DNA from 4 places in the Streptomyces sp. NPDC013157 genome. Region 1 is predicted to be linked to each of the others. Evidence: riboswitches for the same ligand, from Rfam matches in the RefSeq annotation. Region 1 holds a riboswitch; each other region holds the start of a gene.
The links. A riboswitch is a leader RNA that binds a small molecule or an ion and turns the genes downstream of it on or off. The one in region 1 is predicted to bind cyclic di-AMP.

Region 1 (7,714 bases):
ATGCGCACCGGCCTCGAACAGCAGGCCGGCGGTTCCGTGGCGCTGCAGACGGCCTGGCTGCAGAAGTACGGCATCGCCCCCCAGCGGCTGGACGACAACCTCCGCTTCCAGGTGGAGGCCAAGAAGCTCGCCGAGGTGCTCGGCACCGACACCTCGCAGCCCGCCTTCTGGAAGGCCCTGGCGAGCGCCTCCAAGGAACTCCACGTCGACCTGAACCCGCGCTACGGCGCCTGGGACGTCCAGAAGAGCAGCCGGGTGGACGCCAAGACGCCGTGGGTACGGGAGGTCACCTCGGCCGGGACGCAGGTGTCCGCGTAGGGCAGGCCGCCGGGGTGGCCATCCCCCTTGCGGTCATACGATCACTTGATCGCCCCCACCCTGTGGACAAACTGCGAGGTGGGCGGCGGCGGTGCGTTACGTTCGGAGCGTGAACACCACCAGGCCCGAACCCACCCCGGACCCCTCCGCCACGCCTGCGGCCGCCGACCCCGGCCGGATCGTCCTGCTCACCACCAGCCACCGGGTCGCCCCCGGCCTGCTGTCCTGGCCCGCCTGGCAGGCGCTGCGCGCGGCGGACCGCGTGCTGTGCGCGGACGGCGCGCATCCGCAGCTGCCGTATCTGCGGGAGGCCGGGACCCCCGTGGACGAGGCCGCCCCCACCGCCGAGGAGCTGGTCGACGCCTGCGCCGGCGGCCGGACCGTGGTGGTCGTGGCGACGGGCGAGGGCGAGCCCGCCCTCACCGACGGCCTGGCCCGGCTGGCCGGCTCCGGCCGCGTCCGGATGCCCGAGCTGGAGCTCCTCCCCGCCTCCTACGACCTGCCCGGCGCCCGCCTTCTCGACCTCGTCCAGGTCATGGACCGGATCCGCGAGGAGTGCCCCTGGTCGTCCCGGCAGACCCACCAGGGCCTCGCGAAGTACGGCATCGAGGAGGCGTACGAACTCGTCGAGGCGATCGAGGAGGGCGACCGCGACGAACTGCGGGAGGAACTGGGCGACGTGCTCCTCCAGGTCGTCTTCCATGCGCGGATCGCGGAGGAGGACCCGGAGGCCCCCTTCTCGATCGACGACGTCGCGGGAGGCATCGTCGCCAAGCTCATCCACCGCCACCCGCACGTCTTCGGCGACGAGACCGCGTCGACGCCGGAGGAGGTCAAGGAGCACTGGCTGCGCACGAAGGCGGTGGAGAAGCGGCGCGCGTCCGTGACGGACGGGATACCCCTCGCCCAGCCGGGTCTCGCCCTGGCGGCGAAGCTGGCCTCCCGGGTGCGGACGGCCGGTCTCGAGGTGCCGCTGCCGCAGGCTCCGGGCATCGGGTACGAGCTGCTCGCCCTGGCGGCCCGTGCGGAGGCCGACGGCACCGACCCGGAGGCGGCCCTGCGGGCGGCGGCCCGGGCCTACCGGGACGCGGTGCGGGCGACGGAGGGAGTGGAGAAGTGACCCCGGTCGCCCCCGACCTCTTCACCTGGGAGTTCGCCGCGGACCCCTACCCCGCCTACGCCTGGCTGCGGGAGCACGAGCCCGTGCGGCGGACCCGGCTGCCCAGCGGGGTGGAGGCCTGGCTGGTCACGCGGTACGGGGACGCCAAGCAGGCCCTCGCCGACCCCCGTCTGTCCAAGAACCCGGCGCATCACGACGAGCCCGCGCACGCCAAGGGGAAGACCGGCATCCCCGGGGAGCGCAAGGCCGAGTTGATGACGCACCTGCTCAACATCGACCCGCCGGACCACACCCGGCTGCGGCGGCTGGTGAGCAAGGCGTTCACCCCGCGCCGGGTGGCCGAGTTCGCGCCGCGGGTCCGGGAGCTGACCGACCGGCTCATCGACGGGTTCGCGGAGCGGGGCGAGGCCGACCTCATCCACGAGTTCGCCTTCCCGCTCCCCATCTACGCCATCTGCGACCTGCTCGGCGTCCCGCCCGAGGACCAGGACGACTTCCGGGACTGGGCGGGGATGATGATCCGGCACGGGGGCGGGCCGCGGGGCGGGGTCGCGCGGTCGGTGAAGAAGATGCGCGGGTACCTGGCCGAGCTGATCCACCGGAAGCGGGAGGCGCTGCCCGCCGAGGCCGGTCCCGGAGAGGACCTCATCTCCGGGCTCATCCGGGCCTCGGACCACGGCGAGCACCTCACCGAGAACGAGGCCGCGGCCATGGCCTTCATCCTGTTGTTCGCGGGTTTCGAGACCACCGTCAACCTGATCGGCAACGGGACGTACGCGCTGCTCACCCACCCCGGGCAGCGGGCACGTCTGCAGGAGTCCCTGGCCGCCGGTGAGCGCGGGCTGCTGGAGACCGGCGTCGAGGAACTGCTGCGCTACGACGGGCCGGTGGAGCTGGCCACCTGGCGGTTCGCCACCGAGCCGGTCGACATCGGCGGGCAGCGCATCGCGCCCGGCGACCCGGTCCTGGTCGTCCTGGCCGCGGCCGACCGGGACCCGGAGCGGTTCGCCGAGCCGGACACCCTCGACCTCGCCCGGCGGGACAACCAGCACCTCGGCTACGGCCACGGCATCCACTACTGCCTCGGGGCCCCGCTCGCCCGCCTGGAGGGGCAGACCGCACTCGCCGGCCTCCTCACCCGCCTCCCCGACCTGCGACTCGCGGTGGACGAGAGCGAGTTGCGGTGGCGCGGCGGGCTCATCATGCGCGGACTGCGCACCCTGCCCGTGGAGTTCACGCCGGCCGGTCGCTGAAGCCCCCAGAAGGCCCTCGCCGAGGCTTGTACCGGCCCGTACGGGTAAAAGGTGACCGACGTTCAAGTCTGTGATCTTCACGTGATCTACGCGGCATTAACTTGTGACAAGTGATCGTCTGCCGATACGTTCACCCATCAGCGCGGCGCCCCTGCGGGAACCGTCGCGCCGGTCACCGCTGTCGCTCGAAAGGTTTCCGCATGCTCTCCGGGAACGGTCGTCACCGTCGCCCCCGCCAGGCTCCGGCACTCCTCGTCGCGGCCGGGGTGACCGGCTCCGCCATCGCCATCCCGCTCCTCGGTGCGGTGAACGCCAGCGCGGCCGACGGGTCGACCTGGGACCAGGTGGCCGAGTGCGAGAGCGGCGGCTCCTGGAGCGCCGACAACGGCACCGGCTACTACGGCGGCCTCCAGATGTCCCTGGACGACTGGAGCAAGTACGGGGGACTGGAGTACGCCGGCACGCCGGACCAGGCGAGCCGTTCGCAGCAGATCGCGGTCGCCGAGAAGATACTCGCCGACCAGGGCACCAAGCCCTGGCGGACCTGCGCCCTGCTCGCCGGCCTCTCGTCCGACGACGCCTCGGTGAACGTCGACACGGGACTCGGCGACTCGGGCGATTCGTCCGGTTCCTCCGACTCGTCGGACTCGTCCTCCGGACTGTCGGACTCGTCCTCCTCTTCCGGCTCCGACTCGTCTTCGGGCGCCACGGACTCCGGGAACGACTCGGCCGCCCCCTCTCCGAGTGAGAGTGCCGACAACGGCTCCAAGGGGGGCAGTTCCAGCAAGTCCAACAAGACGGACAAGTCGGAATCATCCGACTCCGACGCAGGCTCCGGCGCCTCGAAGGCGAGCGAGAGTCCCGTCACCTCCGGGACCGACGACTCGGACAATTCGTGGCAGACCGGCGGCTCTTGGAGCCTGGTCGACACGGGAGCCGTCAGCAGTGGCGGCAAGCACCGCGGCGGCTCGGCGGACGAAAGCGTGACAAACGGTCAGAGTGTCACCTCCTCCGGCCGCCATGCCTCCCGCGATGCCGGCACCTATATCGTCCGCGACGGCGACACCCTCGCCTCCATCGCCGACTCCCTTGACCTCGACGGCGGATGGCGCGCGCTCTACGCCGCGAACAAGGCCGACATCGGCACCGACCCGAACGCCATCACCCCCGGTCAGACCCTGAAACTCGGCAGCGAATCGGACGAAAAGTAGCGGGAGTTGACATCCCGCTTCGAGTTGAATGTCCGTTTTGGTGAAAGTGTGGGATGAGTCTCAGAAGCCCTGATCATCTTTGAAATTCACCTGATGGCCTGTTTACGGTCAAGGCCGCTCGTCACCACGAGCCCCGGCCGTCGCAACGCCGAGTCCTGCCAGCGGCCGCCCGGGAACAGTCGTCGCGTCATGCGCCGTAGGCAGGAGCGGGGGACCCAAGGTAAGCGCCGGGGCCGGTAGTTGAGGCTGCCGATCCGGCTCGGGGTGAAGCCGCGCACCGACACACGGTGTGCGGCCGGGCAACTCAACCGGCCCGAACCCGACAGCTCACCTCGCAGGCGTCGGTGAGGGGATCGATCCATGCTGTTCTCCGGCAAGGGCAAGCACCGTCGTCCGTCCAAGGCCGTCCGCGCCATCGCTGTCGCCGGTGTCACCGGCGTCGCCGTCGCCGCCCCGCTGATGGCGGCCGGCAGCGCCTCCGCCGCCACCGCCTCCGAGTGGGACGCCGTCGCCCAGTGCGAGTCCGGCGGCAACTGGGCCATCAACACCGGCAACGGCTACTACGGCGGTCTGCAGTTCTCCGCCTCCACCTGGGCCGCGTACGGCGGCACGCAGTACGCCGCGCAGGCCAACCAGGCCACCAAGGCGCAGCAGATCCAGATCGCCGAGAAGGTCCTCGCCGCCCAGGGCAAGGGCGCCTGGCCGGTCTGCGGCACGGGCCTGTCCAGCGCCACCTACACCGGCGGCAGCTCCAGCAGCTCCTCCGGCTCCAGCTCGTCGAGCAGCAGCACCCGCTCGACCGACACCCAGGCCGCCTCCCGCTCCGCCGAGCGCCCGGCCGCCAAGAAGACCGTCACCACCCCGACCGGCAAGAAGGTCAAGAAGGGCGACGGCGAGTACAAGGTCGTCAAGGGCGACACCCTCAGCTCGATCGCCGAGAAGCACAAGGTCAAGGGCGGCTGGCAGGCGCTGTTCAAGCTGAACAAGGACATCGTCGACGACGCCGACTTCATCTACCCGGGCCAGCAGCTGCACCTGAAGTAGGGCACCTGACGCAGCGCGCGGCGCGGCCGCCGAAAGTATTGAGCGGCGCCCAGCCGAACCACAGCTCCCACACAGCCGTGGTCCCCATAGTGGAGACCACGTGAGGGTCACCCCCGTCCCCCGCGGGCCCCCGCTCCGGTGCGTTTTCCCCCGTACGCACCGGGGCGGGGTTTCTCTTTGCCGCCCCTTCCCGGCGCGCTTCTTGGCCCGCTCTTCTTCCGTTCTTCATCGGGACCCCCTTTGTTCCGCGCATGAACAATGAGTACCGTCTGTGTGTCCACGGGCCGGTCGGTCGTGCCGGCCGACGGCCCTCGGACGGTTAGGCTCTAGTCGCAAGGCTGAGCAAGGGCCGACGAGGCCCACGTGCGCCCCGCACAACCAGCGTCACATCCCAAGAAGGAGATGCTCGTGCCGTCCATCGACGTCGTCGTAGCCCGGGAAATCCTGGACTCCCGAGGCAACCCCACGGTCGAGGTCGAGGTCGGCCTCGACGACGGCAGCACGGGTCGTGCCGCCGTTCCGTCCGGCGCCTCCACCGGTGCCTTCGAGGCCATCGAGCTCCGTGACGGCGACCCCAACCGCTACCAGGGCAAGGGCGTCGAGAAGGCCGTCCTCGCCGTCATCGAGCAGATCGGCCCGGAGCTCGTCGGCTACGACGCCACCGAGCAGCGCCTGATCGACCAGGCCATGTTCGACCTGGACGCCACCGACAACAAGGGCTCGCTCGGCGCCAACGCCATCCTCGGTGTCTCCCTCGCCGTCGCGCACGCCGCCTCCGAGGCGTCCGACCTGCCACTGTTCCGCTACCTCGGTGGCCCGAACGCGCACCTGCTGCCCGTCCCGATGATGAACATCCTCAACGGCGGCTCGCACGCGGACTCCAACGTCGACATCCAGGAGTTCATGATCGCCCCGATCGGCGCGGAGTCCTTCTCCGAGGCGCTGCGCTGGGGTGCCGAGGTCTACCACACCCTGAAGAAGGTCCTGAAGGGCAAGGGTCTGGCCACCGGCCTCGGCGACGAGGGCGGCTTCGCCCCGAACCTGGAGTCGAACCGCGCCGCGCTCGACCTCATCCTGGAGGCCATCAAGCAGGCCGGTTACGTCCCCGGCGAGCAGATCGCGCTCGCGCTCGACGTCGCCGCGTCCGAGTTCTACAAGGACGGCAAGTACGAGTTCGAGGGCAAGTCCCGCTCGGCCGCCGAGATGACCGAGTACTACGAGGAGCTCGTCGCCTCCTACCCGCTGGTCTCCATCGAGGACCCGCTGTTCGAGGACGACTGGGCGGGCTGGAAGGTCCTCACCGACAAGCTCGGCGACAAGGTGCAGATCGTCGGCGACGACCTGTTCGTCACCAACCCGGAGCGCCTGGCCCGCGGCATCGAGGAGGGCACCGCCAACGCCCTGCTGGTGAAGGTGAACCAGATCGGTTCGCTCACCGAGACCCTGGACGCCGTCGAGCTCGCCCAGCGCAACGGCTTCAAGTGCATGATGTCGCACCGCTCCGGCGAGACCGAGGACGTCACCATCGCCGACCTCGCCGTCGCCACCAACTGCGGCCAGATCAAGACCGGCGCCCCGGCCCGCTCCGAGCGCGTCGCCAAGTACAACCAGCTGCTGCGCATCGAGGAGATCCTCGACGACGCGGCGGTGTACGCGGGCCGCAGCGCGTTCCCCCGCTTCAAGGGCTGAGCCCGCTAGAGGGTAAGGCTTAGCCAGTCGTACGTACGTCCCCGTACCCGGTCCCGTACCGTGTCCGGGGACGTACGCATGTATCAGGGCGACCAGGGAGGCGGGGACATGGCCGTGAAGGACCGGGACCGGTTCTCCACCGCGACCAGGCTCAAGCTGCTCGGCGAGCAGACGGCTGCCCGGGTCTACCGTTCCCAGACCAGGCGCCAGGCCCGGCGCTCCCGGCTCACCGGCCGCGCCGCGCTGCTCGCGATCGTGCTGTGCACGATGGTCGTCGCGCTCGCCTATCCGATGCGGCAGTACGTCTCCCAGCGCGCCGAGATCTCCGACCTCGAACGGCAGCAGGAGCAGGCCCGGCAGCGGGTCGAGCAGCTGCGGGACCTCAAGGCGCGGTGGCAGGACGACGCGTACGCCGAGCAGCAGATCCGCGAGCGGCTGCACTACGTGATGCCGGGGGAGACCGGGTTCGTCGTGATCGACCCCGGTGCCGCCAAGCAGGCGCACGCCTACCTCGGGGCGGCCGACCGGCCCTGGTACGCGAACGTCTGGGACGGCGTCGACAAGTCCGACGCGTCCGACCAGTGAACCGACAGAAAGCCACGCAGAACACAGTCATGCAAACGCCTCCGCCCTCCACCCCGCGCACCGAGCCGACCGACGCGGACGTCGAGGCCTTCAAGCAGCAGCTCGGGCGGCCGCCGCGCGGGCTGCGGGCCATCGCGCACCGGTGCCCGTGCGGGCAGCCGGACGTCGTGGAGACCGCGCCGCGGCTGCCGGACGGGACGCCGTTCCCGACGCTGTACTACCTGACGTGCCCGAAGGCCGCGTCCGCCATCGGGACCCTCGAGGCCAACGGCGTGATGAAGGAGATGACGGCGCGGCTGGAGAGCGATCCGGAGCTGGCGGCGGCGTACCGGGCCGCCCACGAGGACTACATCCGGCGCCGGGACGAGATCGAGGAGCTGACGGGCTTTCCCAGCGCCGGGGGGATGCCGGACCGGGTGAAGTGCCTCCACGTCCTGGTGGCCCACTCGCTGGCCGCCGGGCCCGGCGTGAACCCGCTCGGCGACGAGGCGATC
Region 2 (7,714 bases), on a different contig from region 1:
GCGGCCGACGGCACCGTCCACATCCACAACGCGGCCGGCTCGGTCAACGTCCTGGCAGACCTGGAGGGTTACTTCGGCTGAACCGGCCGGCGATCCGGCGCGGCCCGGGTGACGGTGACGGCGAAGGTGGTGCTCAGCGCACCCGCACCCCGGTCAGCACCCCGTCGCCCACCTCGTGCAGGTCGACGGCGAACTCCGCTGCCGAGGCGGGCAGTTCGCGGAACGCGGCCACCTGGTTCCGGTGGCTCACCGCGTTGTCGACGGCGAGGATGCCGTACGGCTTCAGGACGCGTCGCAGGTGCGGCCAGTAGGCGACGTACGCCGGTCGCTCGGCGTCGAGCACGACCAGGTCGACGGGCGCGTCCGGGGTGTCGGCGAGGATCTCGGCGCCGTCGCCGTGGCGGACGTCCGCGTACTCCCGGGCTCCCGCCCGCTCCAGGTTGGCCAGTGCCGCGGTGACGCGTTCGGCGTCGATGTCCACGGTCGTCAGGCGGCCGCCGGTGTCGCGGAGGGCGTCGGCGAACCAGATCGCCGAGCAGCCGTTGGAGGTGCCGATCTCCAGGACGGACGTGGCGCGCCGGGCCCGGATCAGCGTCGAGATCAGCCGGGCCGCGTGCGGGGGCATGTTGCGCAGCCTCGGCGTCACCGTCCGCGGCGCTCAGCCCGCGTTGAGCTCCGTCAGCTCGGCCAGGGGCAGCGTGTGCTGGGTGTGCAGGACCTTCGCGCGCAGGTAGCGGACGTTGTGGGCGGTGCTGAAGACGCCGGTCGGGACGCGGTCGCGGACGGTGACGCCGAGGCCGCGCAACTGCTCCGCCTTGTCGGGGTTGTTGGAGAGCAGGTCCAGGTCGGTGATGCCGAGGGCGGCCAGCATCTGGGCGGCGGCGGTGTAGTCGCGGGCGTCCTCGGGCAGGCCGAGGGCGGCGTTCGCCTCGTAGGTGTCGAGGCCCTGGTCCTGGAGGGCGTAGGCGTCGAGCTTGTTGTAGAGCCCGATGCCGCGGCCCTCCTGGCGCAGGTAGAGCAGGACGCCGCCGCGCTCGGCGATGCGCTCGACGGCCTCGCGCAGCTGGGGCCCGCAGTCGCAGCGGGCCGAGCCGAAGACGTCGCCCGTCAGGCACTCGGAGTGCAGGCGCACCAGCGGGAGGGTGCCGGGGGCGGGCTCGCCCAGGACGACGGCGACGTGCTCCTGGCCGTCGGTCAGGCCATGGAACGTGACGAGTTCGGCGTTGACGCTGTAGCCGTCGTTGAAGCGCAGCGGGACCCGGACGCGGGCGCGCTGGGTGGCGGCGGGGAAGTCGGTCATCGGGCTCTCCAGTGTCCGGGTGCAGGACGGCGGTCCCGGTACGGGACGTCGCGGGTGTCTGCTTCAGATTTGAAGCAGATCCACGGCTGGAACCCTACCTCATGCTTTAAATTTGAAGCAACAGATTTCCGTACGGTTTCGGGAAGTCGAGTTCACGATCCGGAACAGGGGGACGACCGCCGCCGCCACGGCAGCTCGTCCGGCGTCGGCCGCGGGGTCGACTCGTCGCCCTCCAGCGCCCGCGCGATCACGGAGCTGATCTCCTCCAGCTGCTCCACCTGCTCGGCGGAGAGGTGGTCGAAGACCGCCGCCCGTACCGTCTCCACGTGGCCCGGCGCCGTGCGCTCCAGCACCGCCATGCCCTCGTCCGTCAGGATGGCGAAGCTGCTCCGCTTGTCCCACTGGCAGTCCTCGCGGCGGATCAGCCCGTCCTTCTCCAGCCGGGTCACGGCGTACGTCAGCCGGCTCCGGGTGATCTTCGACTTCTCGGCGAGGTCGGTCATGCGCAGCTTGCGCTCCGGCGCCTCGGAGAGGTTGGCCAGAATGCCGTAGTACAGGTGCGGCATGCCGGCGTCCTGCTGGAGCTGCCGGTCGATCGCGTCCTCCAGGAGGTGCGTCGCCGCCATGTAGGCGCGCCAGGCGCGCTGCTCCTTCGGAGTGAGCCAGCGAGTCGTCATGGCTCCAGTGTAGGTTTGTTTCAAACTTTAACCAAGTGTCCGTGTCAGGGCAGCCGGGCCGACCCCGTCAGCCATCCGGCCGGTCCGGTCAGCCTGCCCGCCAGTCCGCCCGCCGAGAGTGAGCGCGTCCGATGCCGTACCCCTACGTCCTGCTGTCCGCCGCCGTCTCCCTCGACGGCTTCCTCGACGACACCGGCCCCGACCGGCTCCTGCTCTCCTCCCCCGCCGACTTCGACCGCGTCGACGAGGTACGGGCCTCCGTCGACGCCATCCTGATCGGCGCCGGCACCATCCGCGCGGACAACCCGCGGCTCCTGGTCAACTCCCCGGAGCGGCGCGCGGCCCGGACCGCCGCCGGCCGGCCCGAGTACCCCCTCAAGGTCACGGTCACGGCGACCGGCGACCTCGACCCGGACGCGAAGTTCTGGCACACCGGCGGCGAGAAGATCGTCTACACGACGGACGAGGGGGTACGGCGGGCCCGCGCCCTCGGGATCGCCGCCGACGTCGTCTCCCTCGGCGCCGACCTCGACTGGCGGCTGCTCCTGGAGCACCTGCACGACGTACGGGGCGTACGGCGCCTGATGGTCGAGGGCGGCGGCACCGTCCACACCCAGCTCCTCCAGCAGGGCCTGGCCGACGAGCTCCAGCTGGTCCTGGCCCCCCTCTTCGTCGGCGACCCGAAGGCGCCGCGGTTGTTCGGTCCCGGCGGGTACCAGGCCGGGCGGCTGCGGCTCCTGGAGACCCGCCGGATCGAGGACGTCGTCCTCATGCGCTACGAGCCCACGGCCCCCGGCACGGGCGGGTCGGTGTCCGCCGCGGACCGGCACTGGCTGCGGCTCGCCTGCGGACTGGCGGCCGAGTGCCCGCCCTCCCGGACCGCGTTCAGCGTGGGCGCGGTCGTCGTCGCGGCCGACGGCACGGAGCTGGCCCGCGGCCACTCCCGGGAGGCCGGCGACCCCGTGGTCCACGCGGAGGAGGCGGCCCTGGCGAAGATCCCCGCGGACGACCCCCGGCTGGCCGCGGCCACGGTCTACACCAGCCTCGAACCCTGCACCCACCGCGCCTCCCGCCCGCACCCCTGCGCCGAGCTGATCCTCCGGGCCGGGGTACGGCGGGTGGTGACGGCGTGGCGCGAACCGGACACGTTCGTGGCGGCGGCCGACGGGACGGGCGCGCTGCGGGAGGCGGGGGTGGAGGTGCTGGTGCTCGGGGAGTACGAGGGGGAGGCGAAGGCGCCCAACGCGCATCTGCTCGGCTGAGCGGGTCGGGGCGCGGTTTGCGGGTGCGGGTGCGTGGGGGTTGCCCGCGGTCAGGGACCTCCCCGCAGCCCCGTCGGCCTCGTGAGACTTAACCCGTGTGACTTCCCCTCTTCGGATGGCGTATGCTGGTGTCACCGACGCGGGGTGGAGCAGCTCGGTAGCTCGCTGGGCTCATAACCCAGAGGTCGCAGGTTCAAATCCTGTCCCCGCTACTGAAACCCAGGGCCGGAATCCGAGATTCAAGGATTCCGGCCCTGAGTCGTATCCAGATCCTGAGACGGCCCTGAGCGGGGCGCGGTCACGTTCGGTGTCCGGACGACCGCCCTGTGCATAACAACTGAGTCACCATCAAAACCTGTGTGACTCCTGAGGTGAGCGACGCGCACCGTCGACTCGACCGTTTTTGACCGGTCGTGGCAGGTAAGTCCAAGCTTTGAAAGCTTAATGATCAAGGCGAACAGCTTGGAATCTGATAGCCGGGTCTATTAACGTTCGATAACGCAGCGCGGTCGTCCCAGCCGTCACCCGAGACGGCTCCGTGCGCACGCGCCGAATCCCGCAAGGGAACCGGGGAACCACCACCTTGGGGTGAATCGCACGGCTACCGCCGGGTACGAAACGGCCGGTATACGCGCGTAGGAGACCTTCCCGCTCCGAACCCGTCAGCTAACCCGGTAGGCGGCGGAAGGAAAGGAGTGCGCCCGCGTGGCGTCCAACCCGCCTGCTCCGACAGCCCCGTTCGTGCCCAGCCAGCGTCAGCCCGACACCTTCGGCTACGGCGGCTACCGCACCGACGAGGGCCCTTTCGAGGAGTGGAACCCCACCGAGGAGTCCCTCTCCGCGGTACGCGGCCGGCACCGGGTCGCCAAGCAGAAGGGCGGCGGGCTCGCCCGCAGCTCCACGGTTCTCGGCGTCGGCGTCATAGCCGCCGTCGGCGCGGGCGGCATGGCCAGCGCCAACACCGGCAAGCCGCCGGTCTCCATCTCGCTGCCCGACCTCCCGTCCTCCGTCAGCTCGCTGCTCGGCGAGGACGGCGGCCACCAGGCCACCCGGACCGCGCTCAGCAGCGTCACGACGACCGCCACCGACGCGGACTCCTCCTCGTCCGACGCCGGTGAGGCGCTGCGCAGCCGGATCATCGCCCAGGCCGCGCAGCAGCAGAACCAGCTCGACACCAAGGCCAGCGCCAAGGCCGTCGCCGTCGCCGACCAGGCGGTCGCCGCAGCCGAGGCCAAGGCGGAGAAGGCGGCCGCCGCCAAGGCCGCCGACGCCAAGGAGAAGGCCGAGGCCTCCGCGAAGGAGAAGGCCGAGCAGGCCCGCCTCGCCGCGCTGGCCAAGCAGTACACGCTGCCCGTCGTCTCGTACACGATCACCGGCACCTTCGGCCAGGCCGGCTCCATGTGGTCCTCCGGCTACCACACCGGCCTCGACTTCGCCGCGCCCACCGGCACGCTGATCAAGGCCGTGCACAGCGGCACGGTCACCGAGGCGGGCTGGGCCGGCTCCTACGGCTACCGGACGATCATCACCCTCGACGACGGCACCGAACTGTGGTTCTGCCACCAGTCCTCGATCGGCGTCAAGGCCGGCCAGAAGGTCGCCACCGGCGACGTCATCGGCCGCGTGGGCGCCACCGGAAACGTCACCGGCCCGCACCTCCACCTGGAGGTCCACCCGAACGGCCAGGCCACCGCCATCGACCCGATGACCTGGCTGCGGGGCAAGGGCCTCAACCCCTGACCCTGGCTCCGGCCAGAACCCGGACCTCACTGACCGGCCCCCGGCGGCCCTGACGACAACCCCCGGCGTCAGGGCCGCCGGGCTGCCCGCCACGCCTCGCGGCGGCGGTCGCCTTTACAAGAACTTCGTGTTGCGTCGGCATGGGGTGCCGGGCGACGCGTGTTGAAGTCAGGCATGAGTGCTTCTTCCGCTTCCCCTTCCCTCCGCAAGCTCGGCGCCTCCGACCTGGAGGTCTTCCCGCTCGCCCTCGGCGGCAACGTCTTCGGCTGGACCGCCGACGAGGCCACCTCCTTCGCCGTCCTCGACGCGTACGCCGCCGCGGGCGGCAACTTCGTCGACACTGCCGACTCGTACACGGCGTGGATCGAGGGCAACAAGGGCGGCGAGTCCGAGACGATCATCGGCAAGTGGGTCAAGGCCCGCGGCAACCGCGCCGACGTCGTCATCGCGACGAAGGTCAGCCAGCACCCCGAGTACCCGGGCCTGTCCGCCGCCAACATCAGGGCCGCCGCCGACGCGTCCCTGCGCCGTCTCGGCACCGACCACATCGATCTGTACTACACGCACTTCGACAAGCCCGAGATCCCGGTCGAGGAGATCATCGGCGCGCTGGACGAGCTGGTGCGGGCGGGCAAGGTCCGGCACATCGCCGCGTCCAACATCACGCCGGAGCGGCTCCAGGAGTCCCTGGACTTCTCCGACCGCGAGGGCCTCGCCCGGTACGTCGCCCTCCAGCCCCACTACAACCTGGTCTCCCGCGACACCTACGAGGGCCCCCTCCAGGACCTGGCCTCCCGCACCGGTCTCGCGGCCGTCCCCTACTTCTCGCTGGCCGCCGGCTTCCTCACCGGCAAGTACCGCCCCGGTACGACGGTCGACAGCGCGCGAGCCGGCCGAGCCGCCCAGTACGCCGAGTCGGAGCGCGGCCAGAAGGTCCTGGCGGCCCTGGACGAGATCGCCGCGGCCCACGAGGCCCCGATCCCCACGGTCGCCCTGGCCTGGCTGGCGGCCCAGCCCACCATCACGGCCCCGATCGCCTCGGCCCGCACACTGGAGCAACTCCCGCCCCTGCTGGCCGTGGCGGACCTGAACCTGACGGACGAGGAACTGACGAAGCTGACGACGGCTTCCGCCTGACGGCCGCCTGCCCCCGGCTCCTCCGGTCCACCCTTCCGCCGCAACGGTGCTCGGCCACGACGGTCGAAGTCGGCGGGGCCGGGCAGGCCGGTACCCACCGTCGGAACGCCGGCCCGTCGCGGAGCACAGCGCCGTCGTGGGCCGGTCGCGCAGTTCCTCCCCCCCAGCCTTCGGCCGGGGGTACCCCCAGCGCCCCCAGGGGGTCTTCAACTGCTGCTCTTCAAAGTCGAGTGAGTGAGCGTAACCATGTGTGAGTGAGTGTCGTTGTCAGAGCATGAATCTCACGGAATGGGCGAAGACGCAGGGTGTGCATCCGCAGACCGCATATCGCTGGTTCCGTGAGGGGACGCTGCCGGTACCGGCTCAGCGGGTCGGCCCGCGCACGATCCTCGTGAATGTTGGGGTCAACGCCGTGCCCGAGGCGATCGGCGGGCTGGGCCTGTATGCCCGTGTCTCCTCCCATGACCAGAAGACCGACCTGGAACGGCAGGTCGCCCGGCTGTCCCGGTGGGCGGCGCAGGCCGGCCACCGGGTGGTGCGCGTGGAGGCGGAGATCGCATCCGGTATGAACGGTGCCCGCCCCAAAGCCAAGCGGCTGCTGGCCGATCCGGATGTGACCACCGTGGTGGTCGAACACAAGGACCGGCTGGGCCGGATGAACACCGAACTTGTCGAAGCCGCCCTGTGCGCACATGGGCGCCGCCTCGTGGTCCTTGATGACGGCGAGGTCGAAGACGACCTGGTGCGCGACATGGTGGAGGTGCTGACCTCGTTCTGTGCCCGTGTGTACGGTCGCCGGTCGGCGAAGAACCGCGCCCGCAAGGCTTTGGAGGCCGCCGAGCATGGCTGACTCCGCACTGCGCACGATCGAGGCGCCGTTCGTTGCGCTGGGCCCGTCCGGGGTGGCGATCCGTACCAGCATCAAGGGCATGTCCCAGCGGGACCGTGAGGTGCTGCCGCTGGTGGGCGCGCACCTGGGTTCGCTGGCTTGCGCCGACCTCAAGGCCCGTTGCCGGGCGGGTACCGATCACGACAGCGACCAGTGGGCGGAGCGCAAGCGGGCCCTGACCGAGGAGTCGTCCTCCCGCTGGGCCGGGAGTATCTCGAAGGCCACCCACGACCAGTGGGGCCTTGCGCGCCGTGCCCAGCTCGCCCGCATCCACAACCTTGAGGCCGGGGTGCGCACGATCTCGCACCGCCTGTCCCAGCCGGTCGGGGAGAAGGGCACGAAGCGGGCGCCGGGCGGCTACCGCACAAAGCGGGAGTGGTTCCAAAAGACCCGGCGCCTGCATGTGCTGGAAGACCGGCTGGCACGCGAGCGGTCCGACCGTGAGGCCGGTGTCGTGCACGTGACGCGGGGCGGGAAGCGACTGGCTCGAGGTCGGCACAATCTGGAAGCCGCCCAGCTCACCGAGTACGAGTGGCGCAGGCGCTGGGATGCCGGACGCTGGTTCCTCCAGGCAGACGGGGAGTCGGGGAAGCGTTTGGGGAACGAAACCATCCGCGTCAGCTCCGACGGTGAGGTCGGCATCAAGCTCCCTGCTCCGCTGGCGCATCTGGCCAATGCCCCGCGCGGCCGGTACGTGCTCGACGGCCGG
Region 3 (7,714 bases), on a different contig from region 1:
GCCTTCAGGACCGCCACCGAGCGGCCGGCCGCGAGCGCGGCGGCGGCGACCGCGGCCGTGGTGACCGTCTTGCCGACCTCCGTGCCCGTCCCCGTGATCACCAGGATCGGCATGCTCATCCCTCCCGCGCGGCGGCGCACACCGCGCGCGCGATCCGTGCCACGTCCGCGTCGCCCGTGACGTACGGCGGCATCGTGTACACGAGGTCGCGGAACGGCCGCAGCCAGACGCCCTCGCGCACGGCGGCGGCCGTGGCGGCCTTCATGTCGACGTCGTGGTCGAGTTGGACGACCCCGACGGCTCCGAGGACCCGGACGTCCCGGACCCCGGGGAGCTCCCGGGCCGGTGCCAGGCCCTCCCGCAGCCCGGCCTCGATCCGCTTGACCTCCGCGAGCCAGTCCTGGCCGAGCAGCAGCCCCAGCGAGGCGCAGGCGACCGAGGCCGCGAGCGGGTTGCCCATGAACGTCGGCCCGTGCGCCAGCACCGGCACCTCGCCCCGCGAGATCCCCTCGGCCACCGCGGGCGTGCACAGCGTCGCCGCCATCGTCAGGTAACCGCCGGTCAGTGCCTTGCCGACGCACATCACGTCCGGGGTGACGGCCGCGTGGTCGGCGGCGAACAGCGCGCCGGTGCGCCCGAAGCCGGTCGCGATCTCGTCGAACACCAGCAGCACGTCGTGCGCGTCGCACGCCTCGCGCAGCACCCGCAGGTAGGCGGGGGAGTGGAACCGCATCCCGCCGGCGCCCTGCACCACCGGCTCCACGATCACCGCGGCCAGCTCGTGCGCGTGCCGCTCGATCGCGGACCGCAGGTGCTCGGCGTACGACTCGTCGTACTCCGCCGGCGGCGCGTCGGCGAACACCTGGCGGGGCAGCACCCCGGACCAGAGCTCGTGCATGCCGCCCTCGGGGTCGCAGACGGACATGGGCTGCCAGGTGTCGCCGTGGTAGCCGCCGCGCCAGGTCAGCAGGCGCTGCTTCGCGGGGCGGCCGAGGGAGCGCCAGTACTGCAGGCACATCTTCACCGCGACCTCGACCGACACCGACCCCGAGTCGGCGAGGAAGACGTGCTCCAGGCCGGCGGGCGAGATGTCGACCAGGAGCTTGGCCAGGCGGACGGCGGGCTCGTGGGTGAGCCCGCCGAACATCACATGGCTCATCCGGCCGAGCTGGTCGCGCGCCGCCTCGTTGAGCACCGGGTGGTTGTAGCCGTGGATCGCCGACCACCACGACGACATGCCGTCGACCAGCTCGCCCGAGCCGTCCGCGAGCCGCAGCCGGACCCCGTTCGCCGACTCCACGACGAGCGGTTCGGCCCGGCCGGGCATCGGACCGTACGGGTGCCAGACGTGCCGGCGGTCGAGCTCCAGCAGCTCGGGGACGCTCAGGCCGGGGTCAGGCATTGGGCGCGAGATCCGTTCCGGCCCCTCGGCGGCGGACGGCGACCAGGTCGGTGCGCGGTTCGTTGGCGGCGGGGACGGTCACAGCCTCGGCCGCATCCTCGTGGGAGCCGCAAACCGAGCCGCAACCGCCCTCCGGGTGGGACCCACACCCGGCACCCTCGGCCCCGTGCGATCCACAGCCACCGCCCCGGACCTCGGCCCGGTGCTGCGGCAGCGTCACCTCGTCCGAGCCCTCCACCACGAACCCGGCGTCCGCGATCATCTCCAGGTCGGCCTGGCCGGCCTGGCCCTCGGTGGTCAGGTAGTCGCCGAGGAAGATCGAGTTGGCCAGGTGCAGCGCCAGCGGCTGCATGGTGCGCAGATGGACCTCGCGGCCGCCCGCGATGCGCACCTCCACGTCGGGGCAGACGAACCGCACCATCGCCAGGATGCGCAGGCAGCGCTGCGGGGTGAGGTTCCACTCCTTGGCCAGCGGGGTGCCCTCGACCGGGATCAGGAAGTTGACCGGCACCGAGTCCGGGTCCAGCTCGCGCAGCGAGAAGACGACGTCGACCAGGTCCTCGTCACTCTCGCCCATACCGGCGATCAGACCGGAACAGGCCGACAGACCCGCCGCGTGCGCCTTGTTGACCGTGTCCACCCGGTCGGCGTACGTGTGCGTGGTCGTGATGTCCCCGTACGTCCCCTCGGACGTGTTGAGGTTGTGGTTGTAGGCGTCCGCGCCCGCCTCGCGCAGCCGCTCCGCCTGGCCGTCGGAGAGCAGACCGAGACAGGCGCACACCTCGACGCCCTCGTTCTGCTCCTTGATGGCCTTGATGGTGCCCGCGACCCGGTCGACGTCCCGGTCGGTCGGACCGCGCCCGCTCGCCACCAGACAGACCCGCTTGGCACCCCCGGCCAGACCCGCGGCGGCCGCCTTGGACGCCTCGTCGGGTTTCAGCCAGCTGTACTTCAGGATCCCGGTGGAGGAGCCCAGCCGCTGCGAGCAGTAGGAGCAGTCCTCCGGGCACAGGCCCGACTTGAGGTTGACCAGGTAGTTGAGTTTCACGCGCCGGCCGAACCAGTGGCGGCGCACCTTGCCGGCCGCGGCCACCACATCGAGCACGTCGTCGTCGGAGGTCGCCAGTACGGCGAGCGCTTCCTCGCGGGTCGGCAGCTCGCGCCGAAGCCCCTTGTCCACCAGCGTGTTCAGCAGGTCCATGAGAGCCGATCCTGTACTACGAGGCTGCTCCGGGCCAAGGAGAGTTTGCACAACCCTGTCAGTTCGACGTGTGGGTATTGCCACACAGTGGGCGCCTGATGATCCCGCTAGGGTCTGTCCACTGCCTACAAATTCACCGGAGGGGCCATGGCGTTCGGCTGGATCGACGAACAGGCGGAACAGCGCCGCCGCGCCGGACTCGTACGGACCCTGCGCCCCCGCCCCGCCGACTCGCCGCTGCTGGACCTCGCGAGCAACGACTACCTGGGCCTCGCCCACCACCCGGAGGTCGCCGAGGGCGCGGCCGCGGCGGCCCGGACCTGGGGCGGTGGCTCGACCGGCTCCCGGCTGGTGACCGGCACGACGGAGCTCCACACCGAGCTGGAGCAGGAGCTGGCCGGATTCTGCGGGTTCGAGGCCGCCCTGGTCTTCTCCTCCGGCTATGCCGCGAACCTCGCCGCCGTCACCACGCTCGGCCCGCACGGCTCCCTGATCGTCTCCGACGCCCTCAACCACGCCTCCCTGATCGACGGCTGTCGGCTGGCCCGGGGGGCCACCCAGGTCGTCGGGCACGCCGACCCGGACGGCGTGCGCAAGGCCCTCGGGACGCACGAGGGCCCCGCCGTGGTCGTCTCCGACACGGTGTTCTCCGTGGACGGGGACGCGGCACCGCTGGCCGCACTGGCCGAGGCGTGCCGGGAGCACGGTGCCGGGCTGCTCGTCGACGACGCCCACGGGCTCGGGGTCCTCGGGGACGGCGGGCGGGGCGCGCCGGACGCGGCCGGGCTCTCCGGAGCCGAGGACGTGGTGGTCACGGCGACCCTGTCGAAGTCGCTGGGCAGTCAGGGCGGGGTCGTGCTGGGCCCGGCCCGGGTGATCGACCACCTCGTCAACGCGGCCCGGACCTTCATCTTCGACACCGGCCTGGCCCCCGCCGCGGCGGGGGCGGCCCTGGCGGCCCTGCGGCTGCTGCGCCGCGAGCCCGGACGTGCGGCCCGGGCCCGCGAGGTGGCCGCGGAACTGCACGCACGGCTGACCGCCGCGGGTCTGGAAGCGGTACGTCCGGACGCCGCGGTGGTCTCCGTGCGGGCCCCGTCCCCGGAGCAGGCCGTGCAGTGGGCGGCCGACTGCCGGACGGCAGGCCTGGCCGTGGGCTGTTTCCGTCCGCCGTCGGTGCCGGACGGCATCTCACGGCTCAGGCTGACCGCCCGTGCGGACCTCTCCGGGGCCGAGATCGAACGCGCTGTACATGTGATCGGCAAGACGCGACCATGAGTCGGCGTGACACGGCCGGGCCTGGCTCGCGAGCGGATACGGAGTCGGGGATGGATGGGGTACGAGTCTGATCCGTTTCGTTCGTGTCTGATCAGACTCTTCTGGGGCTGATCAGCCGGCGAACGCCGAAGTGAAACCCGCCCAGCTCTCGGGGGAGAAGAGCAGCGCGGGTCCGGCCGGAACCTTGGAGTCGCGCACGGCGAGCAGTCCGGCCGAGGGGCCGGAGCGCGGCCGTGCCGTCTCCACGCAGTTGTTCGCTCCGGTGCTGTAGCTGCTGCGCAGCCACCGCAGTCCGTGCAGATCAGCACTTGAAGGTACGTTCCGAGGCAGTGCAGTCATGGTGCCTCCTTACGCGCCGTCAGCTATTGCGGCGATGTAATCCAACGAGTCCTCGGGGGAAAGGGCGTGGATCCGGAGCGTGTCGAAGGCCTCCGTGTAGGCCTGGAGGTCTTCTTTCCGCTCCAGGTAGAGGCTACTCGTCAACTGGTCGATAACAACCACGTCCAGATCAGAAGTGCTCGGAAATGAGAAGATTACGAAAGGTCCGGTGATGCCGATATGCGCCCCGGCCGCGAACGGCAGCACCTGGAGCCGTACCTGGGGCAACCGGGCTGCCTCCACCAGCCGGGTCAACTGCCGCGTCATCACGCCCGGGCCACCCACCTCGCGCCGTAGCACCGCTTCGTCCAGCACCGCGTTCAGCTCCAGCGGCGGATCGTTGTGCAGCACGTCCTGCCTGGCCAGACGCACCTCCACCAGGGTGTCCAGGGCCTCGTCGTCGGGCCCGTCCATGGCCGCCCGGGTCACCGCACGCGCGTACTCGGGGGTCTGCAGCAACCCCGGCACGACCAGGGTCTCCAGCGTGCGCATCGCGCCTGCCTGCGACTCCAGGCTGATGAAATCGCGGTAGGCGGGCGGCAGGACCCCCCGATAGGCGTGCCACCAGTGGTGCCGTCCCGCCGTGTCCTCCGACCCCGCCAACACCAGCAGCAACTCGCGCAGTTGCCCCTCGACCACGCCGTAGGCGTCCAGGAGTAACCGCACATCGGCCGGTTTCACACCGCTGGCGCCGGTCTCGATCCGGCTCACTTTCGACTGATGCCAGCCCACCAGACGGGCGGCCTCACCGCTCGTGAGGCCGGCGCCGGTGCGCAGAGTGCGCAGTTCGGCGCCCAGTTTGCGGCGGCGCACCGCGGGACCGTTCTGCATGGGCTACTCCTTACTCCTTCCGAGCCGCCCAAATACGGTCTGAGGTCGCAGAGTTCACCGCTTCGAGCGACAGATATATGCATATCTTGGTGGATCGCTCCCCGTGACCGGCCCGGTAATGGCAGTCTGGCGAAGAAGCACCAGTCCGGGACCGTACTCGAACCATCCGCTCCGTGTCGGACTCCGGTCCCGAGGAAAGGGACGACGTCGCCATGGCAGACCACCTGGAAGCATCCGTCACTCTGCCGAGCGATCCCGCCTCGGTCTACGCCGCCCGCTCCTATGTGCTGGACACGCTCGCGGAGTGGGGGCTGCCGCCGGAGACGGAGACCGCGGACACCGTCCGCCTCATCGTCTCCGAACTCGCCACCAACGCCGTGCAGCACACCTTCGGGCAGTCACCCACCTTCACGGTGGACCTCGTGCTCGACCGGGACGAGCAGCTGCGCATCGGCGTCACGGACAGTCATCCGCGCTTCCCCAAGAGACTCCCCGCCGCGGTCCAGCAGGACAACGGGCGGGGCATGGTCATCATCCGCTGGCTGACCGCCGAGTGCGGCGGCAAGCTCCGGGTACGCCCCACCGGGGAGGGCGGCAAGACCGTCTCCATCGAACTGCCCTGGACGGTCCCGGCCGGCACCGCCACCGCGGCCGGCCAGCAGGAGCCGTAGCCCTGAGCTCCTGCCGGCCCGCTCACGGTGGGGTCAGCTGACCCGGCCGTACCAGACGCTGCGCGTCCAGATCTTCTGGAGCTTCACCACGTCCCCGGTCTTCGGGGCGTGCCAGATCTTTCCCTTCCCGGCGTAGATGCCGACGTGGTACACGCTGGAACCCGAGTGGAAGAAGACCAGGTCCCCGGCCTTGCGGTTGCCGGCCGAGATGTGACGGGTCTTGTTGTACTGCTGGGCCGCCGTTCGCGGCAGGGTCTTGCCCGCCTTCTTGAACGAGTACAGCGTCAGCCCGGAGCAGTCGAACCTGTTCGGTCCGGTGGCACCCCACCTGTAGGGCGCGCCCTTCTTCGAGGCGGCGACCTGAAGTGCCTTCGTCGCCATCGTGGCGGCCGAGGCATCGGAAGCGACGCCCGGGATCACGATCGAGCCGCCCACGGCGGCGATGGTCAGTGCCGAGGCCGTACCGGCCCGGGCCATCAGCGACGGAACACGATTGAGCGCAGTCATGCGCAACCCTTCGTCAGCCGCCTGTGAAGGATGACCTGTCGGATTCGGGCTGGCGAAGTTGCCCGGCCGTGTTGCCACGGCTTCACCCCAAGGGCTGCTCGGCCCGGTCATGGCGCGACCTTGCCGGCGACCCGTCGTGCTTGGGTCCTCCACTCCTGCCGATGCACTTCTGTCGACGGGTCAATCCGGGCGGCGGCAGGACTCGGCGTCCGCCCGGACCGCCCCGCCGCTGTGGCGGGGGCTTGTCGTCAGACAGGGATCTTCACTCACTCGTGTCCGAAAATCCCAACGGAATCGGGGATTTGTGGGGTTACTCACCACCCACCCGTTCGGGTGGACAGTCCTGTGTTCGATTCTCCGTCAACTGCCCTGCGTAGCCCCGGACCTGCGCGGAAGCCGCTCGCGGGCACCCCCGCGCAGGCAACTTGAGCGGTCCTCGCGGTCAGGTAAAACCACGCCACACTCCGCCGGACGGCGGTAACCCCTTTGGATCGTTTCGACTCCGGCCCACTCGCCGTGTCGACGCGTGGGGCCGGAGTCCGGCGGGTGTCACCGTACGCAGTCGGGCGGGAGTACGACGCGAGCGGTCCGGCGCTCGCCGTCGAGCACCCGCAACGCCCGTGCCAGCGTGTCCCCGTGAAGCTCCGTCTCGCCCCGCTGATGCATCAGGGCCAGCGCGTCACGCAGCTCGGACGCCGCGCGCACCAGCGCCTGCGCGGCGCGCAGCCCGCGGTAGGTGTCCTCGTTCTGCGCCGGATTGATCCGGCCCAGCCAATCCACCACGTCCAGGTAACGGTCGATCAGCTCGCCCTCGGCGCGGGTCAGCGCGGGCAGCGGAGGAAGCTCCGGCGGCAGCATCGGCGGCTCACCCCGCGTCCGGCAGGCCGAGCGAGGGACGGCGGGTGGGCATCACCCGGTCCACCAGCCCGTACGCCAGCGCTTGCGGTGCGTCCAGGACCAGGTCCCGCTCCAGATCCCGGTGCACCTGTTCCGCCGTGCGCCCGGTGTGCCGGACGAGCATCCGTTCGAGCATCGCCCGGACCCGGTCCAACTCCTCGGCCTGGATGGCCAGATCACTCGGCTGGCCCTGTACCGGTTCCGGCAGCGACGGCTGCTGGAGGACGATGCGCGCGCCGGGCAGCACGGACCGCTTGCCCGGCGTGCCGGCCGCCAGCAGTACGGCGGCCGACGCCCCGGCCTGCCCGAGGCAGACCGTCTCGACCTCGCAGGTCACGTACTGGACCGTGTCGTAGATCGCGGCCATCGCGCTGTAGGACCCGCCCGGGGAGTTGATGTACAGCGAGATGTCCCGCTCCGGAGCCGCGTACTCCAGGTACATGAGCTGCGCCATCACGTCGTTGGCCGAGACCTCGTCGACGGGCGTGCCGAGGAAGACGATCCGCTCCTCCAGCAGCTTCGAGTACGGATCCATGGTGCGATGCCCCGCGG
Region 4 (7,714 bases), on a different contig from region 1:
GACCTCGTTCGACTTGCTGTCGTAGCCCCACACGTCGGCGCCCTTGTGGATGAGGCTGTACTCGGCGCCGCTCTCCAGCACCGACACCTTCTGCTTCTCGGGGCCGTCGGCGGCCACCCGCAGGGTGTGCGTGCCGGAGGCCAGCTCGGTGAGCTTGCTGGTCGGGTCGGCGGACGAGCCGTCGCCGCCGCCCTGGGCCGCCCCGGACATCAGGCTGCTCTCCAGACCGCCGAGGTCGGGCAGGCCGAGGTCGGTGCTGATCTTCACGGTGCCGGACAACTGCTGCACGTCCGACTTGGCGATCTTGTCGATGAGCTCCTGCGCGGTGATCTTCGGCAGGTCGGGGTCGCCGGAGTCGGCGAGTGCCGGGACCAGGCCGATGGTGGCTGCGGCCACGCCCACCACCGCGACGGGGACGACGTATCGTGCGGCCTTGCGCCGTCGCTCGGCGCGCATCTCGTCGCGCAGCTCGCCGTCGGCCTGCGTGGCCCCCGTGCTGTCGTCGGATTCGTACGGTGCCATGTGTGCCTTACCTCCGTCGTCGGCGGCGGCCGTCCTCGCACGTGTCCCACCCTGAGCCGCCATTCTCACCCGAATCGGTGAGTGGTGGTGATTTCCGTGGTTTCCATCTCACCAAATCGGGGGCGGACAAGCGTCAGACCACGGAGCCAACTCCGCGTACACCTGCGGTATGACACAAGGGCGGAGGCGCCTCCCCCGACCCGTAGGGGTCGTGCCGCGAAGACGCCTCCTGTCACGTGCCGGGCCTGCTCCTGCCACGTGCCGTGTCAGCTCAGTTCACGTGCCGTGTCAGCTCAGTTCACGTGCCGTGTCGGCTCAGTGCTGCACGAACACGTAGTCCGCCCGGTAGGGGACGCCGACGACGGCACCCGGGGTGCAGGAGCCGGCCGGAGCGACGCCGCCGACGGTGTTGAGGCGCAGGATCTCGCCGGTGCGGGCGAGCAGCCCGTGCTTCTTGCCGGACCGGGTGGTCTTGAGGTCCAGTTCGGGGATGTTGCCGGTGCCGTTCGCCGTCTTGGTCAGGACGGCTCCGGTGACCGCGGTGCCGTCGGGTGCGGCCCACTGCGGGGTACCGGAGTTCGGTGCGACGAAGGAGTGGCGGATGCCGCCGCCGAGCTTGGCGCTGACGTCGCGCTGGGCGAAGGCGTAGCCGCCGCCGTCGGCGGGCTTGCACTCGTAGATCTGCTTGCCGGTGACGACGGATGCCTGGAAGCCGCCCTTGAGGTCGGAGACCGTGGCGACGGCGTGCAACTGGCCGCGGAGTGCTCCACCGGGGAACTCGGCGGTGTGCAGGTTGGCGTAGAAGGCTCCGGGGTCGGTGGTGAGCTGCGCGAGCAGGGCCTTGTCGGTGACCTTGACGCTGCCCGCGACACTGTGGCCCCTGGCCTTCTTCAGCAGCTTCCCGAAGTCGATTTTGACGCCGCCGTTGGCTCCCTTGGCGCCCTGGTGGATGTGCAGGTCGGTGGGCCTGCCGGTGCCGCGCCAGGTCACGGCGACGGTCACCTTGTCCCCCTTGACCTGGATGAACTCCAGCGCGGCACCGTCCTTGTCCCCGACGGCGGGCCCACCGGCGACGGGCACCTCGTTGGCACCGCGCAGGCTGGCGGCGAGGACGACGGAGGTGGTGGAGCTGTGGCTGGTGTGGCTGTAGCTGGTGTCGCTGTGGCCGGTGGCGGCGGATGCCGGGACGGCGGTACAGCCGAGAGCGGTGACGGTGACGGTGATGGCAGCGGCGACGAGGCTCTTGCGGCGCGTTGCGTCGATGACCATGATTCCGTTTTCTCCCCCTGTGTCAGCCGACGCCCCCTGCGTCGGCTTCTGCGGAGAAGTACGGAACACGTCCCGGATTGGACTCAGCCCAAGCATGTGACCTGAGTCACATGGAGGCTGCTTTCCGGGAGCCCGGAGCCCGCAACGCCGGCCGGAGGGCTAGCCGGCTCGGTGCACCACCGCGTCGCACAGCTCCACCAGTGCCACCTTCGGGTCGCATTCCGGCAGCGGACCCAGCGCGGCCCGCGCCTCCTCCGCGTACCGAACCGCGTCCCGGCGGGCCTGCTCCAGCGCCGGGTGCGCCCGCAGCGCCGCCAGGGCCTCCGCGTGCCGCGCGTCGTCCGTGAGGTCGGAGTCCAGCAGCTCGCACAGGGCGATGTCCTCGGCCAGCCCCAGTCGGGCCGCCCGCTCCCGCAGCCGCAGCACCGGAAGCGTGGGCACGCCTTCGCGGAGGTCCGTCCCCGGGGTCTTCCCCGACTCGTGGGAGTCGGAGGCGATGTCCAGCACGTCGTCGGCGAGCTGGAAGGCGACGCCGAGCCGCTCACCGTACTGGGTGAGAACGTCGACGACCGTCTCGTCGGCGCCGGACAGCATCGCGCCGAAGCGGCAGGAGACCGCGACCAGCGAGCCGGTCTTGCCGCTGAGCACGTCGAGGTAGTGCTCGACCGGGTCACGGCCGTCCGACGGGCCTGCCGTCTCCAGGATCTGACCGGTCACCAGGCGCTCGAACGCGAGGGCCTGGACCCGGACCGCCTCGGGACCGAGGTCGGCGAGGATCTGGGAGGCGCGGGCGAAGAGGAAGTCGCCGGTGAGGACGGCCAGCGAATTGCCCCAGCGGGTGTTGGCGCTGTCGACACCGCGGCGCACGGCGGCCTCGTCCATGACGTCGTCGTGGTACAGCGTGGCCAGGTGGGTGAGCTCGACGACGACGGCCGACGGCACGACACCGGGGGCGTACGGGTCGCCGAACTGCGCGGCGAGCATGACCAGCAGCGGGCGGAACCGCTTCCCCCCGGCCCGCACGAGGTGCTGCGCGGCCTCCGTGATGAACGGGACCTCGCTCTTGGTGGCGTCTAGCAAGCCTTCCTCGACAGCCGTCAATCCGGCCTGGACAGCGGCTTCCAGAGCCTGGTCCCGCACGCTCAGCCCGAACGGCCCGACGACGGTCACGAGGGGTCTCCTGTCTGCTGGTGTCTACTGGCGATTACACGGTTTGTCGATAGGTCGCTGCCATCACTCAAGTCAGCGTATCCGGTCAGGTTTCGATCACCGATAGCGCCCACGGTTACACCCCGGGCGCTATCGGATCACGACCGTTATGTTTTTGATCAGCCGATACGACCCGACATCCGCTGACTTAACAGGAAGTGCGGGCAGTTGTCCCGAACCGAGGCCCAGGCCGTGTCCCGCACCGGGCTCCGCGCCGGGTCCGGATCCGGCGAGGCACCCGAGGGCCCGTCCGGCGGCGAACCCTCCGGATGACCGCCGCCCGGAAACCGCCACACCTCCCCGGCCGACGTCACCTGCCCGGGCGTACCCCTTCCACCGCCCACCCATGCCCGCAGGGGCACACCATGCACGGACGGCGACACCTCGCCCCCGTCCACGCCCGTCTGCTCTCCTCCGCGAGACCCCGCACGTCGAGCTCCGCGTTCCGTTGACCCACGTCCTCTCGCTCCGCATTTCCTTGACCGTCATTCCCTCGGCCGGCAGAACGGCATCCCTGCGCGCGCGTGGCGCCCGCACCTCACCCCGTCGGCTCACGGAGCGTCGACACGTTCGAGCCTCGCCCGGGGCCGCCGCCATGACAACGACGCACACCACAGGGGAGGTTCCGCCCTCGCGTTGGACACGCGCACCGGGGATTACCGGTTCCGCGCCTCCCCTGTCTCAACGTGACGAGAATCACGCGCGCATGCAACGACGCTCGATGCCGGGCCCCGTCAAGCATCCGCCTCAACCTCCCCGTTGGGCATGCCCGACGACACGCGCACACAGCCGTGGCTTCCGAAGTTGACGGAGGGGTTGACGGAGAGCATGCCGGAAATATATCTAATCCGACAATTCGGACTACTCGCCGAAAATGCTCACATCGGGGCCGTCGGAAGCGCCCCCGCGGGGGGCATTCCACGGGAATGCAAGTGGTGAAGTTTTCTGTTGAACCATGAAAAAGGCGGATTCCATGAATCCATCATGTCCGCTTTGCCGTTATTGCGAATTCGTGAAGTAGGTCACGCGGGCCCGAATGCCGCAAGGCTTGTACGACCTGCGGGGCGACCCTTCCTTTCCTTTTCCCGTGGGCCAGTTGAGGGTTGGCTGCAGCAAAGGATCAAGTGCCCCATACGGCACAGATCAAGGTCAATCAGCACGTTGTGTGAATCAGCCTCTTGTTTCGGACATGTGCTCTCGCATACGTTCCGGCTCGCCGGGCGGACGCCGAATCCTGCCGCCGCCCGTAGTGACCCATCGACGAGTTCATTCGCACGGCAGGAGCGGGAGACCCAGGTAAGTCGCCGGACCGGACGGCCGACGTCAGAGAACAGACGTCGTTCCGGAACGGCTAGGGGTGAAGCCTCATCGCCTTCGGGCGATGTGGCCGGGCACTCCCCGAGCCCGAACCCGACAGCTCACCTCGCAGGCGACGGAGAGGAACTTCGCCATGCCTGCTGCCGTTCAGCACCGCCGTCCCCGCCGTAACCGCATCGTCCGCACGCTCGCCGTCGTCGGCACCGGCGCCGCCGTCCTCGCCCTCCCGCTCATCGGGGCCACGACCGCGTCCGCCGCCGGCTCCACCACGACGGCCTCGACGACCCTCGCCGGGTACCCGAACAACCTCGACGGCTGGATCCGCGAGTCGCTCGCGATCATGGCGGAGAAGCACATCCCGGGCACCTACAACGGCATATACCGCAACCTGATGCGGGAGTCCTCCGGCAACCCGCGGGCCATCAACCTCTGGGACTCCAACGCGGCCAAGGGCATCCCGTCCAAGGGCCTGCTCCAGGTGATCGACCCGACGTTCAAGGCGTACCACGTGGACGGCACGTCGTTCGACATCTACGACCCGGTCGCGAACATCACCGCCGCCTGCAACTACGCCGCCGCGCGGTACGGCTCGATCGACAACGTCCACGGCGCGTACTGATCGACGTTCCGCGTCACCCGAAGAGTCTTTCGAGGACGACGGCGATGCCGTCGTCCTCGTTCGACGTGGTGATCTCGTCGGCCACCGCCCTGAGTTCGGGGTGGGCGTTGGCCATCGCCACCCCGTAGGCCGCCCACTCGAACATCGGGATGTCATTGGGCATGTCGCCGAAGGCGATGGCCTGCCCGGGGCTCAGCGCCAGACGGTCGGCGGCCAGCGCGAGCCCGGTCGCCTTGGTCACCCCGCACGGCTGGAGTTCGACGGTCCCCGGCCCCGACATCGTGACCGTCGCCAGCGACCCGACCACCGAGCGGGCGGTCGTCGCCAGTTCGTCGTCGGTCAGGGTGTGGTGGCGCAACAGCACCTTGCTGATGGGCGCGCACCACAGGTCGTCGCGCCGGGCGACGCGCAGCGCGGGCAGCGTGGGATGGGGCATCAGATAGCCCGGCTCGATGAGCGTGAGCCCGTCCACGCCGTCCTGGTCGACCGCCGCGTACACCTGGCCGACCTCGGCCTCGATCTTGCCGAGTGCGGTCTCCGCCAGCTCCCGGTCAAGGGAGACCGACCACAGCAGCCGGTTCGCGCCGGCGTCGTACACCTGCGCGCCCTGGCCGCAGACCGCGAGTCCCGTGCAGCCGAGGTCGTCGAGGAGCGGGCGCGCTCTCGGGGCCGGGCGACCGGTCACCACGAGGTGCTGAGCTCCGGCCCGGCCGGCCCGCCCGAGGGCGGCGAGCGACCGTTCCGAGAGGGTGTCGTCGCCGCGCAGCAGCGTGCCGTCCAGGTCGGTGGCGATCAGTGAGTACGGGGAGGGTGCGACCATGATCAGAGAATACGGACAGCACGGCCCGGGGACTCACCGTGCGTTTCGGCCTCAAGTGGCGCCCGCCGTATCCGTGATGGGGCCGCTGTCAGTAGCGGGCGTGATGTTTTCCGAGATGCCCGGCAGCTGCCCCGGGGCCCGGCCGGCGGTGCGCTGTACGTCGAAGAGGTCCCATGGCTCGGACTCTGGTTCGACGGAGACGGCGATGCCGTGCAACTGGACAGCGTGCAGGGGCTGTTGGGGCTGTACCTCGCGGGCGCCGGGTGACGGTTCGGCCCCGGGGTGTCAGACGTGGGCCGCAGCCAGGTGCCTGGCCAGGCGCGGAGAGGCGAACTCCGTACCGCACACGAACCGCATCACAGGACCGTACGACGCGGCCGCCGGGAGGCCCGTGAAGTAGAGGCCGGGTACGGAGGAGACGTATCCGGCGCCGAGTCTCGGGGCGCCGCGCGTGACGGCGACACGAGTGCGCAGCCCGGGGCCGAGGAAGGCCATCGCGGCGGTGTCCACGCGATAGCCGGTGGCGGCTATGACGTGGTCGGCGGTGAGGCGGTCGGTGCCGCCGTCGTGGGTGCGGACGGTGAGGACCGGGGCGCCTGCGGAGGTCTCGGCGCCGGTCACGGCGGCGACCTCGCGGACCTCGACCTTGCCCTCGAAGCGGTCGCGCAGCCACCAGGCGCCGAGCGGGCCGAGCACCCGGCGGACCAGGTAGTGGCGGGCCTGCGCCGGGAGGTAGCGGTAGGGGTGCGGGTAGTAGCTCAGGGCCCAGAGGGACCAGGCACGGCCGAACGGCGACTCGGGGCGCAGCTTCGGCTGGTCCCAGGGCGGGGCGCCGAAGGCGACCTTGCCTCGCCCTCGCGAGACCACCCGCACCTGGGCGCCTGCCTCGGCGGCGAGGGCCGCCGTCTCCAGCGCGGACTGCCCGGCACCGACGACGATCAGGTCCTTGCCGGAGAAACGGGTCAGGTCGTGGTGCTGGGAGCTGTGCGAGACCGGTCCCGCGGGTCCGTCGGCGCCCGCCTCGGCGAGCTCGGCGGGGAGGCGGGCGAGCCCGGACAGGCCGGTGGCGACGACGACCGCACGGGCCGTGAACGACTCCCCGGAGTCCAGCTTCAGTTCGAAACCCGCCGAGCCTTGCGCGTTGTGCCGGTCCGCCTTGTGCCGGTCCACCTTGTGCCGGTCCACGGAGACCACCCGGACCCGCTCCAGTCGGGGCACCAGTTTCTGCTGGAACCACTCGCCGTAGCCGATGAAGGTCTCCACCGGGATGACGTCCTCGTCGGTCACCAGTCGGCGGACGCCCGCGGCGTCGCAGTAGTCGGCGAGGGTGTGCCCGTGCTGCGGGCAGTCCAGGTTGGAGGCGGCCGGGGAGGACTTCAGGATCATCCCGGCCGGCATGTGGTCGCGCCAGCTGACCATGGGGTCGCCGAAGACCCGGACCGGGATGCCGCGCGCCCGCAGATGAGCGGCGGTGGACAGGCCGAAGGGCCACGCACCGATGACTGCTACCGGTTCGATCACGAAGTCCCTCCCCCCAGGAACGTGGTGCCTACTTCGTGGCGTTGCTGGAGCCGCGGCGGTTGGTGCGCCACAGCTGGTAGAGGTGCTTCGCGCCCGGACGCACGAAGCGGGCGAGCATCGTGACGAACGGCATCGGGTCGTCACCCGCCAGCCAGGCCAACTCGGTCCCGCTCGGCCGCTTCGGTGCGTGCGGCGTCGTGTAGCCGCTGCGACGGTAGGCGAGGAGGGCGGGCAGGTCGATGTTCTCCACGACGTACCGGTGGCCGGCCCGCTGTTCCCCCTCCGGGACGCGGCGCCCGGTCAGGTCCAGGTGCATGGCGCGGACGACGTCCACCCCCGACTCGCTCTCGAAGAGCCGGAACTGGGCGCCCATGCGCGGATTGAAGTCGAGCAGCTTGTACTGGCCGTCGCGCCGGTCGTAGCGCAGGTCGAGATCG

Region 2: another riboswitch for cyclic di-AMP. It lies ahead of ACFY6U_RS31125 (M23 family metallopeptidase); the one in region 1 lies ahead of ACFY6U_RS42085 (transglycosylase family protein).
Region 3: another riboswitch for cyclic di-AMP. It lies ahead of ACFY6U_RS42600 (C40 family peptidase); the one in region 1 lies ahead of ACFY6U_RS42085 (transglycosylase family protein).
Region 4: another riboswitch for cyclic di-AMP. It lies ahead of ACFY6U_RS30325 (transglycosylase SLT domain-containing protein); the one in region 1 lies ahead of ACFY6U_RS42085 (transglycosylase family protein).

The regions. Positions count from the first base shown of each region.
Region 1 is NZ_JBIBAK010000019.1:160,675-168,388, forward strand. It holds gene ACFY6U_RS42065 (SurA N-terminal domain-containing protein) at 1-318, shown strand, start outside; gene ACFY6U_RS42070 (nucleoside triphosphate pyrophosphohydrolase) at 428-1,438, shown strand; gene ACFY6U_RS42075 (cytochrome P450) at 1,435-2,691, shown strand; gene ACFY6U_RS42080 (transglycosylase family protein) at 2,892-3,902, shown strand; cyclic di-AMP (ydaO/yuaA leader) riboswitch at 4,085-4,258, shown strand; gene ACFY6U_RS42085 (transglycosylase family protein) at 4,263-4,946, shown strand; gene eno (phosphopyruvate hydratase) at 5,349-6,635, shown strand; gene ACFY6U_RS42095 (septum formation initiator family protein) at 6,744-7,220, shown strand; gene ACFY6U_RS42100 (DUF501 domain-containing protein) at 7,250-7,714, shown strand, end outside.
Region 2 is NZ_JBIBAK010000012.1:21,775-29,488, reverse strand. It holds gene ACFY6U_RS31155 (hypothetical protein) at 1-81, shown strand, start outside; gene ACFY6U_RS31150 (O-methyltransferase) at 134-625, opposite strand; gene ribA (GTP cyclohydrolase II) at 659-1,300, opposite strand; gene ACFY6U_RS31140 (MarR family winged helix-turn-helix transcriptional regulator) at 1,453-1,977, opposite strand; gene ACFY6U_RS31135 (dihydrofolate reductase family protein) at 2,109-3,239, shown strand; tRNA gene ACFY6U_RS31130 (tRNA-Met) at 3,378-3,451, shown strand; cyclic di-AMP (ydaO/yuaA leader) riboswitch at 3,777-3,937, shown strand; gene ACFY6U_RS31125 (M23 family metallopeptidase) at 3,945-4,979, shown strand; gene ACFY6U_RS31120 (aldo/keto reductase) at 5,154-6,116, shown strand; gene ACFY6U_RS31115 (IS607 family transposase) at 6,391-6,966, shown strand; gene ACFY6U_RS31110 (IS200/IS605 family accessory protein TnpB-related protein) at 6,959-7,714, shown strand, end outside.
Region 3 is NZ_JBIBAK010000020.1:4,070-11,783, reverse strand. It holds gene bioD (dethiobiotin synthase) at 1-113, opposite strand, end outside; gene ACFY6U_RS42630 (adenosylmethionine--8-amino-7-oxononanoate transaminase) at 116-1,402, opposite strand; gene bioB (biotin synthase BioB) at 1,395-2,603, opposite strand; gene ACFY6U_RS42620 (8-amino-7-oxononanoate synthase) at 2,751-3,878, shown strand; gene ACFY6U_RS42615 (DUF397 domain-containing protein) at 3,990-4,217, opposite strand; gene ACFY6U_RS42610 (helix-turn-helix transcriptional regulator) at 4,227-5,087, opposite strand; gene ACFY6U_RS42605 (ATP-binding protein) at 5,300-5,758, shown strand; gene ACFY6U_RS42600 (C40 family peptidase) at 5,792-6,265, opposite strand; cyclic di-AMP (ydaO/yuaA leader) riboswitch at 6,269-6,453, opposite strand; gene ACFY6U_RS42595 (hypothetical protein) at 6,815-7,123, opposite strand; gene ACFY6U_RS42590 (ATP-dependent Clp protease proteolytic subunit) at 7,131-7,714, opposite strand, start outside.
Region 4 is NZ_JBIBAK010000011.1:208,976-216,689, reverse strand. It holds gene ACFY6U_RS30340 (outer membrane lipoprotein carrier protein LolA) at 1-522, opposite strand, end outside; gene ACFY6U_RS30335 (CHRD domain-containing protein) at 838-1,791, opposite strand; gene ACFY6U_RS30330 (polyprenyl synthetase family protein) at 1,951-2,961, opposite strand; cyclic di-AMP (ydaO/yuaA leader) riboswitch at 4,249-4,445, shown strand; gene ACFY6U_RS30325 (transglycosylase SLT domain-containing protein) at 4,451-4,936, shown strand; gene ACFY6U_RS30320 (HAD family hydrolase) at 4,950-5,756, opposite strand; gene ACFY6U_RS30315 (FAD-dependent oxidoreductase) at 6,042-7,277, opposite strand; gene ACFY6U_RS30310 (ATP-grasp domain-containing protein) at 7,306-7,714, opposite strand, start outside.